3 regions of the Paenibacillus terrisolis genome follow, and region 2 is predicted to be linked to each of the others. Evidence: riboswitches for the same ligand, from Rfam matches in the RefSeq annotation. Region 2 holds a riboswitch; each other region holds the start of a gene.
What was found. Region 2 has a riboswitch for glycine ahead of sdaAB (L-serine ammonia-lyase, iron-sulfur-dependent subunit beta). Riboswitches for the same ligand answer to the same signal wherever they lie in the genome.
Positions count from the first base shown of each region.

Region 1: linked by a shared signal. The riboswitch ahead of ACI48K_RS17640 (amino acid permease) and the one ahead of sdaAB (L-serine ammonia-lyase, iron-sulfur-dependent subunit beta) in region 2 are both predicted to bind glycine.
Region 3: linked by a shared signal. The riboswitch ahead of gcvT (glycine cleavage system aminomethyltransferase GcvT) and the one ahead of sdaAB (L-serine ammonia-lyase, iron-sulfur-dependent subunit beta) in region 2 are both predicted to bind glycine.

Region 1 is NZ_JBKFGG010000022.1:59,924-66,250, forward strand. It holds gene ACI48K_RS17630 (histidine kinase N-terminal 7TM domain-containing diguanylate cyclase) at 1-1,272, shown strand, start outside; gene ACI48K_RS17635 (LbetaH domain-containing protein) at 1,304-1,969, shown strand; glycine riboswitch at 2,102-2,181, shown strand; gene ACI48K_RS17640 (amino acid permease) at 2,329-3,705, shown strand; gene ACI48K_RS17645 (pyridoxamine 5'-phosphate oxidase family protein) at 3,871-4,356, shown strand; gene ACI48K_RS17650 (CPBP family intramembrane glutamic endopeptidase) at 4,416-5,141, shown strand; gene ACI48K_RS17655 (hypothetical protein) at 5,209-5,550, shown strand; gene ACI48K_RS17660 (VOC family protein) at 5,792-6,184, shown strand.
Region 2 is NZ_JBKFGG010000001.1:299,560-305,886, reverse strand. It holds gene ACI48K_RS01410 (S8 family serine peptidase) at 1-2,565, opposite strand, end outside; glycine riboswitch at 3,136-3,246, shown strand; gene sdaAB (L-serine ammonia-lyase, iron-sulfur-dependent subunit beta) at 3,456-4,121, shown strand; gene sdaAA (L-serine ammonia-lyase, iron-sulfur-dependent, subunit alpha) at 4,180-5,061, shown strand; gene ACI48K_RS01395 (response regulator transcription factor) at 5,816-6,327, shown strand, end outside.
Region 3 is NZ_JBKFGG010000012.1:74,105-80,431, forward strand. It holds gene gcvPB (aminomethyl-transferring glycine dehydrogenase subunit GcvPB) at 1-857, opposite strand, end outside; gene gcvPA (aminomethyl-transferring glycine dehydrogenase subunit GcvPA) at 854-2,206, opposite strand; gene gcvT (glycine cleavage system aminomethyltransferase GcvT) at 2,210-3,358, opposite strand; glycine riboswitch at 3,478-3,606, opposite strand; glycine riboswitch at 3,610-3,725, opposite strand; gene gcvH (glycine cleavage system protein GcvH) at 3,926-4,321, shown strand; gene mtnB (methylthioribulose 1-phosphate dehydratase) at 4,379-5,053, opposite strand; gene proC (pyrroline-5-carboxylate reductase) at 5,090-5,950, opposite strand; gene ACI48K_RS12575 (glutamate-5-semialdehyde dehydrogenase) at 5,972-6,327, opposite strand, start outside.

The DNA of each region.
Region 1 (6,327 bases), on a different contig from region 2:
TTTGCTTCTCTCTATTTTCTGTTTCGGGCGCTTCGTTGTTCCAAAACGTTATTGACGATTAAAAATCAAGTCAAGATCACGTTGTGGGGAATCTTCGTACTGACCGCATTTGCTTGCACCGACCTGCTTCTTAACGTTGTCCTGAGGAAATGGCTGCCTATCATTCCGGGGCTGACTTCCGTGGGGATTTTTCTTTCCGTTCTATTTTTCGCATATGTCATTAAGAGATACAATGTGTTCGATCTGGTCTCCATCGCTCATGAGGACATCATCAATACGATTCCGTATGGAATTCTTGTATTGGACGAGCATGAATCCATTGTTGAAGTCAACAAAGCCTTGCGGTTTTTGAAAGATCTGAATTTAGGCGACCATTTTGATATCGAGGAATTCCTTGGGTCCGTTCGTACGGCCGGCAGCAGCGGGAAGTTTCTGGACCAGTATAAGCATAAAGAGGATACATTTGCTCAAATCGAAATTATCGTCAAGCAAGAAACCGTGCGGCATTTTATCCTGCAAGCTTCGCCAATTGTTGATGCGAACCGGGTGCATATCGGCCGCATCATTACGTTTCAGGATGTTTCCCAGGAGCGGTATCTTGTTCAAGAAATGAATCGGCAGAATGAGCTTCTTCAGGAGCGAAACCGTTCACTGGACAGCATTCGCCACGAATTGTTCGAGGCCAATCAAAAACTGAAGGAAATGGCGCTTACGGATGGTTTGACGAACTGCTACAACCGTCATTATTTAACCCAGCATCTGACGCTTGAGGTTGAGGCAAATATTCGATATCGGACGCCGTTTTCGTTGATTCTCTTCGATATTGATTTCTTTAAAACGATCAATGACCGATATGGACATGTGATCGGAGATGAGGTCCTTTACAGCACCGCTCAAATCGTTAAGCAATCCATCCGCAGTTCTGATATTTTGGCCAGATACGGCGGGGAGGAGTTCATGATTTATCTTCCGGATACGGACCGCCAAACCGCGGAACAATTGGCGGAACAAGTAAGACGGTTGGTGGAATCGAATCTAATTGTAGTGGAACGTGAGGACGAGCCTATTGCGATTACAGTCAGCATGGGGGTTCTGACTATCGAGGATTTCGATGACCAGCCAGTGCCCGACAACCTGGACGGGTATTTAATCAGGCTCCTAGCGGAAGTGGACAGGGCGCTTTATCAAGCCAAGACCAACGGACGCAACCGGATCGAGCTTGCCGATTTTAGGCTGTCGCCTTTCTTTAGCCAACCACATACATTGAATTAAATGTATGGTTGCAAAAGGAGGACCGAGTCATTTGCACGCCTATCCGGAAGGACCCTATAACCACTGGGTCATGTTTATCAGTCCAAATCCAGTTACAAGCTTTAACCCGCAGACGACGGAGCCGCATATTGAAGAAGGGACGTTTGTCGGTCCGTTCTCAAGCGTAATCGGAGATGTTACCGTCAAAGCTAATACTTTTATCGCGCCGAATGTCAGCATCCGCGCCGACGAAGGCACGCCTTTTTATATCGGGGAAGGAAGCAACTTGCAGGACGGAGTCATTCTTCACGGCCTAAAAGACGGCAAAGTTCAGGTTAACGGGAGGCCGTATTCGATTTACATGGATCGTTCCGTCACTGCGGCGCATGGAGCGATTATTCATGGTCCCGTCTTTCTCGGGGAAGGGGTGTTCGTTGGATTTCACTCTCTCGTTTTCCAGGCCATCGTCGGAGAAGGGACTTATATTTCGAACGACGCCATGGTCACAGGAAAGATCGTCATCGGCGATAACCGGTTTGTTCCGCCGGGCGCGATTATCGACACGCAGCAGAAGGCCGATGAATTATCCCCCGTTCCGCCGGATGATAAAGCTTTCGCGAAAGAAGTTCAGCAAGTCAACCGCGAATTTTCGTCCAGCTATCCTCTTATGTTCGGACGGCACCGGTGCTCATGCGGACTTGCCTGCAATCACCTCTGAAGGGCCGCGTTCCATGAATTATTGTTGACAAAGCATGTGACAACGAGTAGTATTGAAAAAAATTAAAGTGACCGTCAACGTTAAAAATTAAATAATAAGCAAGCTATGATTGCTATGGGTCGTACTGTAGCAGGAGCAGCTTCTGGAGAGACCGCGGAGTTCCGCGGCGCCGAAGGGTTCACAATCTCAGGCAAAAGGACAGAAGAGTATTAAATATCTATTTGTTATACGTAACAAAACTTATTTATTATTCTGATGACCGAAGAGATTGGAGCGCATCCAATCTCTTTTTTATTGTCGTTTTTCCTTGTTCATTTTTTCACATAAAATCATAAATTTCGATTAAGGGGGAGTTGGGTTTGGCGCAGCAAGAATTAAAGAGAGATTTGGCAAACCGGCATGTTCAGCTCATTGCTATTGGCGGTACTATCGGGACCGGGTTGTTTTTGGGATCGGGCAAAGCGATATCGCTGGCGGGGCCGTCTATTATTTTCGCTTATCTCATCGTGGGGATCGCCGTCTTTTTTGTGATGCGGGCACTGGGAGAACTTTTGCTATCCAAAGCGGGATATCAATCTTTTACGGACATTGCCGAAGACTATCTTGGTCCGCGGGCCGCGTTTGTCACCGGATGGACCTATTGGTTTTGCTGGATTATGACGGCGATGGCCGATGTGATTGCCGTTGGGGTATACGTCAAATATTGGTTTGACATCCCGCAATGGATCCCTGCAATCGTCTGCTTGGTCATCTTATTGGCTCTCAATCTGCTCACCGTCAAGAACTTCGGAGAATTGGAGTTTTGGTTTGCCTTGATCAAGGTTGTGACGATTCTCGCGCTCATTGCCATTGGGGTCATCTTGCTGGTGATCGGATTCAAAACGGATGCGGGCGCGGTTTCCGTCAAGAATATTTGGGGCCACGGGGGATTGTTTCCAAACGGGATCTCGGGTTTCCTGCTTTCTTTCCAAATGGTCGTATTCGCTTATGTCGGTGTGGAATTGGTAGGCGTATCGGCGGCGGAAACCTCGAATCCGAAGAAAAACATCCCATCGGCGATCAACAAAATTCCGTTAAGAATTTTATTTTTCTACGTAGGCGCGTTGATCGCGTTGCTGTGCATCAACCCTTGGACCCAGCTTAACGCATCGGAAAGTCCTTTCGTTAAAACGTTCAGCTTGGTGGGAATTCCGATTGCCGCAGGTATTATCAACTTTGTCGTCTTGACTTCAGCCGCTTCCGCATGCAACAGCGGGATGTTTTCGACCAGCCGGATTCTTTATAATCTGGGCAAAAACAACCAGGCGCCGTCCCGTTTCGCGAAACTGAATAAAAATCATGTACCGAGCAGCGCGTTGTTGATATCCACGATTGTGCTGTCTGTGGGAGCTCTGCTGAGCAAGCTGATTCCGGAGCAAGCTTTCGGCATCGTGACCACCATCAGCGCCATTTGCTTCATTTGGGTCTGGGGCGTCGTGCTCGTCTGCCATTTGCGGTATAAGAAAACCAAGCCGGAATTACAGGCAAAATCAAAGTTTAAAGCGCCGTTTACGCCGTTTATCAATTATGTGGTCCTCGCGTTGTTTGCCGTCATTCTCGTAATTATGCTGTTCGCTGAGGAAACACGTCCGGCGTTATTGTTGACGCCTCTGTGGTTTATTCTGCTGTTTGCGCTGCATGCAGGCAGAAAAGGGAAGGAAAAGAGCGACAAAGTACCGGTACAGAATCAGCTGTGATCTAAATTGGAAAGGCACCCACCCAGGTGTCTTTCGATTATAATTTTATAAATGATACGATAAGTCTGCCGCGAATGCATCTTGATATCGGAACATATGTTTGGTAAAATATGTATGTTTCTGGAAATTTACAAAATTCTTGTGCGACGATATGGAGGTTAAAGCATGGAACTCGATCTTAATACTGCTTTTCGCATATTGGAAAGAGAAAAACTCCTTTATCTAGCAACATCGAACAATAAATATCCGGATAATTCAGTGGTTTGCTTTGCATATGATGAAAGCTTGCATTTTTATTTTGGAAGTTATTCCGATACTTCAAAATGCAGAAATATTGCAGTAAATCCGTATGTGGCAATATCTGTTGGAACATTGCAAATTCATGGGATTGCCAAGATGGTTCCATATGGCAGTATGGAGTATGGAAATAAGAGAGGAATTTATGATAAACGTTTTCCCCAATATGCTTCAGTATTTGAAAAGACGAACAACGAATTATATGAAATAAGTCCTCTGGTAGTTTGGAACTATAATCCATCGTTAGGAGAAATGAATAGAGATGAACTGATATTTGATTTAGAGTATTATCAATCAATTTCCCCTTATAAATTTCATAAATATGATGAGCGTTCATCGCACGATTCGTTATGATTTTAATCAAGGTTAAAAGGATTATTCATAGAATTGCGTGGGTCATTATTTTGCCGGTTGTGTTATATGCTATCCAACATTTAGTCAACTTTCTTTCTAATGACTACCGGGGGCCGTCAGGATATTTTGTTACGGTTTTTTCCTTGCTGGGAATTGAAGAAGATATTGCTCGATTCATTTTATGGTATATCTTTCAGGTTGCCGTAACTTTCATTGGTTATAAGCTGGTTTTCAAAAAGACGCTTAAGGAATTAGGGTTTAATCTTCAAAATTTAAAAATGGGCATTAGGTACATCTCCTTTTTTTTAATAGCGTTCCCTATCGCTGTGGCCATTTCATGGTTCGCTATTTACAAATGGATCGGAATTGATGCTTTAACAGCAGGAGTGTCAAACGAGTCGATTTTTCATGCCGTTCAGGATATTCTTGCATATGGTTTATTGCCGGGCGTAGGTGAAGAACCCTTATTTAGAGTTTTTGTGATTCAGTTTCTGCTTCTCACAGCGTTTAAGGACAAGGATTTGAGCGATAGAAACACCAGGATATGGGTTGTGCTTATCTCAGCGCTGTGTTTCTCCTATGGACATATCTATGTTGCGTCATGGTCGCCATTAACCATCACATATGATGTTGTTCAATTAATGACTGCTTTTATTTTGGGTGTGTTTTATGCATTTACATACATAAGAACAAAAAGTATATTAACTGCAGTGGTTTGTCATAACTATTCCGATTTTATTATTAGATTGGTAAACTATCTTACATTTTATTTCATGGTCAAGTAGAAGAACGAGTCGTTTTGCATAGTGGATGGGAGAAAATGACAAGGTTCTTAATCAAAGGAGAATAGGTATGATATTTTTTTACTTATGCGCGGCGGTTACTTTGATCAGTGCTGTCACAAGCTTTGGGTTTTCCATAGATGCCTATTTAAAAGCGAAAAAACAAAGTGACCACTCCCTTCTGAATGCGATGTACGCGGTATCCAGGAGTTTTTCGCTTGTGTTGGCAAGCGTCGTTGCTTTTATTTACGAGAGTGATCCCTATTTATTTGCCGTATCGATTGCCATGATTGGCGTGCAATTTTTTGATGGATTTATAGGTATGAAGGCGAAAAATACGTTTAAAACGTGGGGTCCTTTTGCGACAGCTATAGGTAATGGAATCGTACTGCTATTATTGGTTATGAATTAAAGGTGCTTCCCGGCTACCAATGTGCCCCATTTTCGGTTCGGCGGCCTGGGCGGCCTAAACGAGCGGAGAGTGTGGTTTTTGCCGCTAGTTGAAATGCATTGTCGTCATCACTTGCTGCAGCTTGGCAGGGTGAAGCAAGCTTTGTTCGAGTAACAAGTTTCCGAGCAAGCGATTGCAGGATAACATAATGCTGACATAGAATTATTGAACAATACTTATCGCCGAGGGAGGAGCCATATTAGTGAGGAAGGTTGCCCCGTTTCTCATGTTTCAAGGTAAAGCGGAAGAAGCTATGAACTATTACGCGTCTTTGTTTGAAGACTGCACGATTTCAAGCATCACTCGCTACGGACCGGATGGACCGGGCGCGGAAGGCAGCGTTATGCTGGCCTCCTTTACCTTGATGGGACAGGAATTCATGTTTATTGACAGCATTGTCAAACACGAGTTCACATTTACGCCTTCACTCTCGATTTACGTCAACTGCGATACGGAAGAAGAGGCTCAGCGGCTGTATGACGGTTTATCCGTAAACGGCAGTGTTTTGATGCCCCTTGGCGACTATGGCTTCAACCGGAAATTCGGCTGGGTGACGGATCAATTTGGCGTTGCTTGGCAAGTGAGTTTGCTGTAAGAACGTCGAAGAATCAGGATCACCGATCGGTGATCCTTTTTGGCATTTTTGGAACACCCCATTGACTTTGACGCCGCGGTGCCCTGTAGACTTTGGGTGAAAGGAAATGAAGCAGAGGTTCATTCATCATATCCGTGTTAGTT
Region 2 (6,327 bases):
GGACAAAACGGCGCTGCCGACAAAGTCCAAGTTCCCCGTCAAACCGGTTGGGATCGCCGGGGCCACGGTGTCGGGAGCTTGCAGCGAGATATCGTCGATGTACCAGCCGGCTTTTTGAACGGAACCGTCTGAAGCTAGAGCGAACTGCACAAATACCTGCTGTCCGGCAAAAGGACGCAAGTCGATATACTGCGTTTTCCATCCGCCGCTCGTTCCCGTAAAGGACGCCACCGGAACAAAGGCGTAATCGCTGCCTTCCGAAGCGATGTATACCGTACCGGTGTCGCGGACGCTCTCCAGATCGTACCAATGCTTAAAGGTAAGCAGCGCTCCGTTTGGACTATCCGTCAAGTCGATCGGCGGCGCAACCAGATACGAAGCGGAGTTGGCGGCGTAGGTGCCGGTCAGATTGGTGGCGAACGCCTTTTGACCGGAATAAGCACTTCCCGGCCCGCTGACCGGAGTTCCCCATGTCCACGCGCTGCCGGTTCCTCCGGTGACGAACCCGATCGTATCGGTTTCAAAATCCTGCTCATAACCGGGCTGTACGCCGGCCGAAACCGTAACGGAATAAGGCTCGCTGTCGAATCCGTTGTTGCCGTAATCATTGACGCGGATGTAATATTCAAGGCCCGCGGTGCCAAGCAGGAACGCCGGGACGGTCGTTTCATAAATACCGTCTTTGCTTGTTCCCGAGGTGCGCGTCGCCGGGAGATACAAATAATGGCCGGTGCCTTTTTCTTTGGCGTAGAACTCAACGCTGGTTACGGCGACATTGTCGGTAACATGCGCGGTGAGCGGCACGTCAAAGCCTTGGTATACCACCGTAGGAGGCGTATGCTCAATAACCGGTTCTTCAAAATCGTCCCCGGCCGTCACGACCCTGCCGGATACGGTGCCGATTCCTTCAAGCACGGAACCGACGGCGTCGAGCGCGTTGATAATGCCGTAGCCGTAGCCGTTATTCGGCGATTCCGGATAAGTGCTGTCGGTTCGCGGCGTCGCCGTGCGGGTGATGATCTCTTCCAGCTGATCCACGGTCAGCGAATGGTTGGCCTGCAACAGGAGCGCGGCAAGCGCCGTCGTATGCGGGCCGGCCATCGAAGTGCCGTTCCAGCCGCCTTCGTATACCCCGCCCGGAACGGAAGAACGGATATTCACGCCCGGCGCGGATACCTCCGGCTTGATTTCGCCGTAAGGGGAAGGACCCAGCAAGGAGAAATCGGCCAGATTGCGGTTGATGTCCGTGGCTCCCGTAGCGAAAGCTTCCGGGTAGTTGGCCGGATTGGCTACCGAGCCCGGACCGCCGGGATTGTCTTCATCTACGTTGCCTGCGGAGAATTCGGGGAAGATTTGCGCAGCCCGCCAAGCTTGTACGATCGGCCGGAACCATTCGTCGATGCCCGGACCGCCGCCCCATGAGTTGTTGACGACATCGGGAGCAAGCTCCGGATGGAGGTTGCCGTCCTCATCCTCCGGCGCGAGCAGCCATTGCCCGCCATCAAGGATGATGGCGTCGGTCGTCGACGGGTTGAAGATGCGTACCGCAATCCACTTTGCCCCCGGCGCAACCCCGACTTGGTTCGAGCCGTCGGGTTCCGAACCGACCATGGTTCCCATGGTGTGCGTACCGTGGCCATGGGAGTCGGTCGGCAGCGACGCATGGCTATGCGGATCATACCAGCTTAGTTCGGGATCGACGATATTTCCTGATGCGTCCAGCCCGCGCCATTTTTGCCGAAGCGCCGGGTGGGTATAATCAACGCCCGTATCGAGGTTGGCGACCACGATCCCGGTACCGTCAATGCCCTTGGCCCAAACTTCGGGCGCGTTGATCTGAGCGATGTTCCACTCGACGCTGCTTGGTTTCACTGCGCCGGGAGCTGTTGCAGCCGAATCTTTTGCATCCGGCTTGTCTACGGCTGGTCCGGTTGCCGGTTCTACCGCCGGAGCGGCAGGCGTTTTGGCCTGCGTATCCACAGCCGGTGCTGCTGTCGAAGGTGAAGCCGCGGATTTGTCTACCTCTACTTTTTGCAGGAACCGCTCTTCGTTCGGCAGAATTTTTTCTACCTCAGGCAGTAAAGCGATTTGCTCCAGCACATCTTTTGTACTTGTCACCGCCATGGCATTTACGATAAAGTAGCTTTTGTAGTCTTTTACCTCGCCGGCTTTTTGCGCTTTTTGCAGGAAGCTGTCCAGAGAGAATTGTGTGCGTGACGCTGTCTCGCGCAGCGCGCTGACTACCGAAGTCCGCGCCGAAAGTTTGGCGGCCGAAGGAGTGGCTTTTTGCAGAGCGGCTTTTTGCAGAGCCAGTTTGGACACCGCTTCGGTGTCGGTTTGCTCTTTTAACTTGACGAGATAAGTAACGTAATCATCCTGTTTGAACTGCGCGTTCAGTTTGGCGTCGATTTTCGCCTCGGCCAATTGAGGGGAGCTGGTTTTCAGGTTGATTTTGCCTGAGGCGCCAGCGCTGTCGGCGGCGAAGGCTGTGGGCACGGTAGTAAGCATCAGAAGGATGGCCATACTTAGCGAAAATTGTTTGCGGAATCCCTTGAGGTTAATCAACTTTTCCACTCCCTTTACTTGGTTTTGTGGTTATTGTCGTATCCTCTTGTGGTGTTACCCGGAAACCTTTTCGTAAGTCCGGGGACGTTTTGGCGAATCGACGGGAAGATTTCGAATCGCTGTGCTTGTTCGCGAATCACCTCCTTTCAGGGGGAAGGTTTCTGACATCTTATAAGTGAATGTTGAGTAACGGATGACGGTCATGCCGATAAGGCCGGCGGAGGTTCGAAGTGATGAAGATCGTTGGTATGAAAGGTGGCTCGTCAGAACGAGATGTAGTGGAAGGTCGATGGTTCATGTTGGAAATCTCCGATGATGTTCAGGAAAGCTGACATGATGCAAGAAGTAAATTCCAGCATCCCTAATTTTAGGTAAATAATGGTTTGTTATGGACAGTATAATATCGCAAAAAAATATGCACAAGTAGCAATTTATAAAAAATACGCATATTTTCATAAGAAAATGGGAAGAAAATACTAATTTCGGGGTTGAAATGAACAAAAACCTGTGTCAGATATATTGACATAAACATTTTTTCATTTTACATTTATGACAAACTTACATTTGCGAATGACGATCATGGGAGAGCCCGTCCCTTCCCGGGGCGGCACCGAAGGAGCAAACCCGCCGATGCTGCAAATCGGCAATGAATCTCTCAGGTACAAGGACCATGATCCGACGCCACTCTGGAGAGAGCGTTTCAGCCACCAAAGGGGTACATGTCCGGATAGGCGGGGCATTAAACTTTCAGGTAACGGGGACAGAGAAAGGGCAGCGAGCCTTTTCCTGTCCTTTTCTTTGCTTACGAAAGGGCGCTTTGGCTGCGAGTTGTGGCAATACTTAAGAAATAAAGCGATTTGTGGAATAATAGCAAGCGGGAGAGATCAAAGATGAGATTTAAAAATGTGTTTTCCATTATCGGGCCGGCCATGATTGGTCCTTCCAGCTCCCATACGGCGGGGGCGGCCAGAATCGGACGCTTTGCGCGGCAATTGCTGGGGGAGATGCCTCAAGAAGCGGATATTTGCTTTTATGGTTCTTTTGCCGAAACTTATAAAGGGCATGGTACGGATTTGGCCATCGTTGGCGGCATCATGGACTACAAAACGGATGACGAGCGCATTCGCGTTTCGATCGACATGGCGGAGGCCGAGGGCTTGCAAATTCGCTTCTCAACCGGAGTGGCGCCGGGAGTGCATCCGAATACCGTGAAAATTACGCTGTCGGCCGGCGGCCGGAAAATCGAAGTGACGGGAGCCTCCATAGGCGGTGGTACCATTGTCATCCGGAATATCAACGGATTCGAAGTCAAATGCTCGGGAGAATTGCCGACGCTGGTCATCGCCCATGCCGACCGCCAGGGCGTTCTGGCCGGTATCACGGCCTTGTTCAGCAAAGGGAATGCGAACATCGGCTATATTATTACCGACCGGAAAGGAAGAACGGCCGAGGCGCTGACGGTGGTCGAGGCGGACAATGCCATCCCCGCGGATTTAATCGAAGCTATCGAGGCACTGCCCCATGTGAGCCGGGTTTCTCCCATCAATCTGACGTAATTCCGAAGGATTACCGGACAAAGAACTTCCATAAAAATGACATAAGGAGCGGTTCATCATGCGTTTTCGCAATTTGCAGGAGCTCATTGAATTGTGCGCCAAGGAGAACAAAACCATTTCGCGGATCATGCTGCAGGATCAAGCCGAGGAGAGCGGACAATCGGAAGCGGAAATCATGGCCGCGATGACGGAATATTACCAAATCATGAAATCGGCCGTGCATAAAGGGCTCACCGAAAATATCACCTCGACGAGCGGACTGACGGGCGGCGATGCGAAAAAAGTGGAGGAATATCGCCATAGCAGCGAGCCATCGGCGGGCGATATCGCTTGTCAGGCCATGGCTTACGCGCTGGCCGTCTCAGAGGTCAACGCTTCGATGGGCCGTATCGTAGCTACGCCAACGGCCGGCTCTTGCGGCATCATTCCGGGGGTGTTCGTCAGCGCGCAGGAACGGTTTGGCTGGGACGACGAATATCTGGTGCGCGGGCTGTTTTGCGCGGGAGCGATCGGGTACGTCATCGCCAACAATTCGTTTATCTCCGGAGCGGAAGGGGGCTGCCAGGCGGAAATCGGTTCTGCGATCGGCATGGCCGCCGGAGCGATGGTCGAGCTGCGCGGAGGAACGCCGGAGCAGGCCGTGCATGCGGTCGGGCTGGCCCTCAAGAACACGCTGGGCTTGATCTGCGATCCGGTCGGCGGTTTGGTTGAAATTCCGTGCATCGTACGCAACGGCTTCGGTGCAGTTAACGCGCTCGCGGCGTCCGATATGGCGCTCGCCGGCGTGCGCAGCGCGATCCCGTCCGACGAAGTGATCGACGTGATGCTCGAGGTAGGCTCGGCGATGCCAAGCCAGCATCGGGAGACCGCTCAAGGCGGCCTGGCCCAAACGCCAACGGGCCGCAAAATCATGAAAGAGCTGCGGGACCGCAAGAAATAGGATTCGTGAATAATGGCCCAATCCGAAAGTGGTGCTTAACTGGAAGATGCAGCGAACGTCAACCTTCTAACGAATCGAAATGCCGTTATTTCGGTGAAATCGTGTACTTTAGGAATGTAACGGACCGCACAGTCCTTATTTGACCTCAAAACGCGCATTTGGGGCTGTTTTGGGACAAATAAGGCTTCCTGGGTCCGTTAGAACTTAAATTTCTGCCTTTGGAGGCAAATAAGTGCGCTACAGTTCGTTAGACGAAACAGGACGACGCTTCTTCATTGATCAGTCGTCGAGTCTGATTTCTAGGCTGAGCCTAATTATTGAACAAATTAAATTCGAGCTGCCGAGAAAGCTTCGGCGGCTTTTTTTGCGCGCTTTCAAAAAATAAGTGGAACAAATGTGAAGCCTGCTAGGAAAGTGTGCGAGATGTTTCGTCCAAGGCGAAGCGTTCGCCGAAATTCCCGGATCACTCTTCTAAATAAGTTGGACTAAAGAAAGCCCACTCGGCAAGAGTGTGAAATGCTCTGGCAGAAGCGAAGCGCTCGCCTTTGTGACCGGATTTCTACCCTATTTGAATTTACTTAATCAAAGAAATCAGGGAACAACAGCGATCGGAAGAGCATTTCACACGGCTGCCTGCACAGGCGATCATAAAGTTCAAACTTATTTAAGTCCAACTTATTTCCTACTCTATTTCCTTCCCAATTGTGTATAATTATCCCGATTACAGGTCGGAAAGAAGGTTGGCTGCGCCATCATGACTACCATTCTTATTGTTGAAGATGATATAAGCCTCAATAAAGGCATTGCTCTTACGCTGGCCCAGGACGGGATCAAAATGGAGCAGGCTTATGATATGGCCGCCGCGGAGGAGCGGTTTGCCGCGGGGGATGTCGATTTGATCGTGCTTGACGTAAACCTTCCGGACGGGAGCGGTCTCGACTTTTGCGAGAAAATCAGGCGTGTCTCCCGGGTGCCGGTCATTTTTCTGACGGCCAATGACATGGAGTCGGATATTGTCACGGGCTTCGAGCTGGGAGGAGATGATTACATCACCAAGCCGTTCAGCTTGATGGTGCTGCGTTCCCGGGTGATGGCCGTGCTGCGCCGCAGCGAGTCTCATCTGGAGGACAAGCGGATTATCGGCCCGCTGGCGTTTGATTTCGGCAAAATGGAATTTCGCAAGCAGGGCCGGAACATTACGCTGAGCCGAACCGAGCAAAAATTGCTCAAAACGCTGGTGACGAACCGGGGGCAAATTTTGTCGCG
Region 3 (6,327 bases), on a different contig from region 2:
CCGCCTCCGTGCGGGGTACTCATCGTTTTGTGCAGATTAAGATGCACGACGTCAAACCCCATATCGCCGGGACGCGTAATTCCCATGATGGCGTTGGAATTGGCGCCATCGTAGTACAGCAGGCCGCCGGCTTCATGTACGATCGCGGCGATTTCCGCGATCTGTTCTTCAAACAATCCGAGCGTATTCGGATTGGTGAGCATCAGCGCGGCCGTATCGCCGCCGACCGCGGCCCGCAGTGCGGCGAGGTCGACCAGGCCGCGGTCCGTCGAGGGGATCGTGACCGTCTCGAATCCGGCTACGGCTGAACTTGCCGGATTCGTGCCGTGCGAGGAATCCGGCACGATGACCTTGGTCCGGTGCTCGCCGCGGCTTTCATGATAAGCGCGGATCATCATGAGTCCGGTCCATTCACCATGGGCTCCGGCCGCCGGCTGCAAGGTGACTTTATCCATGCCGGTAATTCCCGCGAGGTCGCGCTGCAGCCGGTGCATCAGCTCCAAAGCGCCCTGGATGCTTGCCTCGGGCTGATACGGATGGATTTTGGCGAATCCGGGGTAACGGGCCACATCCTCGTTGATTTTCGGATTATATTTCATCGTGCAGGAGCCGAGCGGATAAAATCCGTTGTCCACACCGAAGTTGCGGCGGGACAATTCCGTGTAATGCCGGATCACGTCGACTTCGTACACTTCCGGAAAGGCGGGCGCTTCGCTGCGGAGCATTCCGGCGGGAATCAGCTCCTCCTTCGCTACTGCCGGCACATCGCATTCCGGCAGGGAATAGGCGATCCGTCCGGGGCGGCTGAGTTCGAAAATGAGCGCTTTATCCTGTTCTTTTCCCTTGATTTCAGTCATAGCAACTCCTCCAATACACTGGCAAATTGGTCGATTTCCGCTTTGCTGCGCTTCTCCGTGACGGCGATCAGCATGTGCCCGGCCAGCTCGGGATAGCTGCGGCCGAGATCATAGCCTCCGATGAATCCGGCATCCAGCAGCTGTTGCTGCAGCCGTTCCGGATCGGCTCCGTCCGGGAGCTTGATGGCAAATTCGTTAAAGGTTGGCGCGGTGAAAGCCGCGCCGACTCCGGGAATCGAGCTTAAGCGTTCCTTGGCGTAGCGGCTTTTTTGCAGGTTGAGCTCCGCTACCTCGGCCATGCCTTGCTTGCCCATCACCGACATGTAGACGGAGGCGGCCAGAGCGAGCAAAGCCTGATTGGAGCAGATGTTGGAGGTCGCTTTTTCCCGGCGGATATGCTGCTCGCGCGCCTGCAGCGTCAGCACGAAGCCGCGTTTGCCGTTCCGGTCGGTCGTTTGTCCGACGATCCGTCCGGGAATCCGGCGCATATGGGCTTCGGAAACGGCGAAAAATCCGCAGGTCGGTCCGCCGAACGAAGGCGCGATGCCAAGCGGCTGGGCGTCTCCGACGACGATGTCTGCGCCAAGCTTGCCGGGCGCTTCCAACAGGCCAAGCGACAGCGGATTGGAGCTGACGATCAGCAGCCCCTTGCGGGCGTGGATGATCTCGGCGACTTCGCGCAGGTCTTCGACCGAGCCGAAGAAATTGGGGTTTTGCACCAGAACGGCCGCGGTATCGTCCGTGACGGCAACTGCCAGCGCTTCGAGGTCGGTCACGCCGTTCTTCCAGCCCACTTCGACGATGTCGAGGTTAAGGCCGTGAGCGTAGGTGGCCAGTACTTCCCGAGCCTCGGGATGCACCGTCCGCGAAACGACAAGCCGTTTCCGGCGTGTTGCCGAGGCCGCCAGCGAGCCGGCTTCCGCCAGAGCGGTTGCCCCGTCGTACATGCTCGCGTTGGCGACCTTCAGGCCGGTCAGTTCGCAGATGTAGGATTGGAATTCGAAAATGGCCTGCAGCTCGCCTTGGCTGATTTCTGGCTGATAGGGCGTGTAGGCCGTATAAAATTCCGATCGGGAAACGACATGCTGAATGACGGAAGGAATATGATGGTCATAGATACCGGCTCCAAGAAAGCTGACATAGCGGTCGGTATCCGCGTTTTTATCCGACAGGGCGCTCATATGCCGGGTCAGCGCATATTCGTCCAACTGCGAGGAAAGCGGCAACTCACCCTGAAAGCGAACCCTTTCGGGAATATCCCTAAACAGCTCCTCCACGGATTCCACGCCGATCACGTCCAGCATTTCGCGGCGGTCTTGTTCGGTTAATGGCAAATAACGATGGCTCATCGATTAGTTCTCTCCTTTCGAGGACGGGGAATGCGAAGCCGAAGGACGGCGGTAAAAAGGAATCGGCACGACCTTGGCCTGCAGGCGCTTGCCGCGGATTTCCACTTCCAGCGGCGTATCGATTGCGGCATACGCGCTGTCTACGAGCGCAAGCCCCAGATTTCGTTTTTGCGTCGGCGATTGGGTTCCGGTTGTCACTTCTCCAATCGGGGACTCCCCATGGGGCGCAAACACCGGATAATGGGTGCGGGGAATGCCGCGATCGATCAGCTCAAGTCCGACCAGACGGCGGGGAATACCGTTTTGCCGCTGCGCTTCAAGCGCCTCGCGCCCTAGAAAATATCCTTTGTTCAGCTTCACGAACCGGGTTACGCCGGCTTCCAGCGGGGAAATCGACTTCGACAGCTCCTGTCCGTACAGCGGAAGGCAGGCTTCGAAACGCAATGTGTCTCTCGCGCCGAGCCCCACCGGAATCAAACCCATGGGCTCCCCGGCCCGCATCACGATATCCCATAACGCAGGGGCATCGGTTGCAGCCGCGTACAGTTCAAAACCATCTTCGCCGGTATAGCCGGTGCGTGACAGCAGCACCTTGATGCCGCCTACATTCGCCTCGGGCAGAAAACGGAAGGGGCCAATGCTCGCAAGTTCTGCCGCTCCTTCATAAACCGAGGACAGGATTTGCAGAGCCAGGGGGCCCTGCAGCGCGAGCAGTGCCGTGGCATCGGATGCATTGCGCAAGGTCACGCCGGAAGAGGGGAGGTGCCGCTGCAGCCAATCCCAGTCTTTGCCGATATTCGAGGCATTCACGACCAGCATGAACTTGTTTTCGGCCAGTTTGTAAACAAGCAAATCGTCCACAACGCCGCCGTCAGGATAGCACATCAGCGTATACTGGGCTTTGCCGGGTTCCAACGCCGTTACGTCGTTGGTCGTCATTTTTTGCAGAAAGCTTTCGGCTTCCGGGCCTTCGGCCCAAAATTCCCCCATATGCGAAACGTCGAACAATCCCGCGCGCTCTCGGACCGCTTCGTGTTCTTTTTGAATCCCGCTGAACTGCACCGGCAGCTCCCAACCGCCAAAATCAATGCATCTTGCATCCGGGTATTTAGCGTACGTTTCATAAAGCGGCGTTCTGAGCAGATCGGTCATCATCATCACCTCAAATGAGCCTTGAATCGGCCGTATTTTCGATTTTTGAGCATAAAAAAACAGGCCAAAGAAATCTCATGCCCCATAAGCCAAAAAGAAGGCATGCGGATTTGCTTCGGCTCTGTCCTTTGTACCTGAGAGTTACCCTGCACGCGTCTTGGCATGGCCGCCAGTATGGCAACCGAATCCGCAATTGCAGGTATCCCCTTGGGTGATCCGCCGGTTATTCACACGGATTCTCTCCAGAGATGCGTCCGGCAGAAGTCCTTTTGCCTGAGAGATTCACCGCCAATAAGACGGCTTGCTCCTTCGGCGTTACTTGCGTATCGGCTGCGGCCGATACCGTAATCTCTCCTTCTGCCCTCAACCGCTGATTACACATCCATTAATACCTAAAACCAGGCCTTGTGTCAATAAAGTTATCATAAAAATTTTTATTATTTCGGAATAAGCATAAGGATAGCGTTTACATTGGGCCGTTCATATTAATTATGTTAATTATATTGACATGCATGATAGATTTGGAATAATCTGAACGTGAAGATTTGGAAATGAGGAGGAAGTACGGTGGCAAATGAGATCAAGGATCAATTTTGGTACAGCGATGAGCATGAATGGGTGCATGATCTAGGGGACGGAACGGTAAAAATCGGCATCACGGATTTTGCCCAGCATCGTCTCGGAGACATCGTGTTTGTGGAGCTTCCGGACGCAGGGCAGGAAGTGGAAGCCCAGGACGGGATCGGAACCATCGAATCCGTTAAAACGGTGGCCGATTTGTTTACGCCTGTTAGCGGAACCGTGCTGGAAGTGAATGGAGAGCTGGAATCCGCTCCGGAGCTCGTGAACGACGAACCGTACGAGGGCGGCTGGATGGTGCGCATTCGCCTCGCCGAACCGCCGGAAGCGGCTTTCTCCAAATTGCTGGATGCCAAAGGGTACGAGGAGTTTCTGGAAAAATAAGGATGGATTTCATCCAAGTTCAACGCGCTCCAAAAATGATGTAATAACCGATACGGTTCAGTTTCTCCCCGGGAGCAGCAGGGACCGATACATCACCTCAAAAATGAATTCAAAAGACTCCAGGCGGCGTGCCGCTTCCGAGGCGTTCCCTCCCCAGACGAAGATGCCGTGTCCCTGCAAAAGCAGGCCGGGCACGTCCGGATTGAGGGCGGCGGGAATCTGCTTCGCAGTATAGGAAATATCGTCATGATTGGGTAAAATCGGGATGCGGTGCGCCGCATCTTTTTCCCATATTCCCAGTTCTTTGATTTGCTCAATGCCTTGGAGGGGAACATATCCCAGGTCCCCGTAGCGCTCGCTGAGCACGTTGTTGAACACGGTATGTACGTGACAAATTGCGCCGCATCCGGTCATGCGGTATATTTTCGCGTGGACCTGGGTTTCGGCGGGGCAGCCAAGGCCGGTCTTCTCGCACGGAACACCCGAAGCGTCAACGAACAGGAAATCCGCCTCGTTAGCGATCGGAATGGACGGATATCCCTGCTTGTGTGTAACGCTGCCGCCGGATGAAACGGCGAAATGGAAAACGTCCGGCTTGAAACCGCCGACGCGAACGGACAAATTTCCGCTGCCGCCGGGAAACCAGCCGCGAGCGGCAAATTGCTCCTTCACGCTGCGGAGATCGGCAAGTGCGGCGAGCTTCTCTTCCCATGGGATCTTGGCAAATTCCACGCAGGGCGTCCTCCTTTTCGGATAGTTTGAGCCAGCTTACAGCAAAACCTCTTTCACGGCTTCGCCCATTTCACGGGCGCGCTCGGCGCAGCGGATCATCGCGGAGCGGACGTTATCCGAAAATCCTCCGGCGTCCAGCACTTCGATGGCAGCTTGCGTCGAGCCGTTCGGCGACGTGATGTCGGCGCGCAGCTTGGCCGGTTCTTCGCCGGTTTGCGCCATCATCGAGGCCGCGCCAAGCACCGTTTGCACAGTCAACTCCCGGGCATGCTCCGGCGTCAGGCCGCCTTCGATGCCCGTGGCGATCATGGCTTCCATCATATAATAAATATATGCGGGACCACTCCCGGATACAGCCGTTAATATTTCCATTTTTTCCTCAGGGATGACGCTAACCGTTCCAACGGCTTCAAATATGGACATCACCCGGGATATCTGCTCCTCCGATACCTCGTCCGAAAAAGCAACCCCGGTTGCACCGAGGCCGATCGAACTGGATGTGTTGGGCATGGTCCGGGCTACCGGCGCTTTGACGCCGAGCAGGGCCTGCAAGGTATCGATCGATATTCCGGCGATGACGGAAACGACCAGCTGTCCTTCGCGAAGCAAAGGTCCCAGCCCCTTGAGCGTTTGGCCGGCATCCTTCGGTTTCATGGCGAGGACGATGATCGCAGCGTTTTGCAGGTGCCCAAGCTTTTCTTCTTCACGGTTTCCGGTAATGACACCGTAACGCGTGGACAAATACTCCAGCCGTTCCCGGCTGGAGCGATTCAGCATAACGATTTGTTCGGGCGCTGCAACATTTTTGTGAATAAGCCCGCCGACGATGGCTTCGGCCATGGAGCCCGCGCCGTAAAAGCAGATGGAACCTTGTGTTGCGGATGGATTTGAGTTCATGGGTATAGCCTCCTGTTGTTCTTATTTCCGGATTTGTCCGTTGCCTTGGATGATATATTTAGTTGAAGTTAATGCCGGCAATCCCATAGGTCCTCGGGCATGGAGCTTCTGCGTGCTGATGCCGATCTCGGCGCCAAAGCCGAATTCGAATCCGTCCGTAAAACGGGTCGAAGCGTTGTGGTACACGGCGGCCGCGTCGATATCCTGCAGAAATCTTTCGGCATTGCTTCGGTCTTCCGTCACGATGCATTCCGAATGCTTTGTTCCGAATCTACGGATATGGGTCAAAGCTTCGTCGACGTTATGGACGATTTTAATATTCAGAATGTAATCGTTATATTCCGTAGCGTAGTCTTCATCGGTCGCCGGAATGGCCC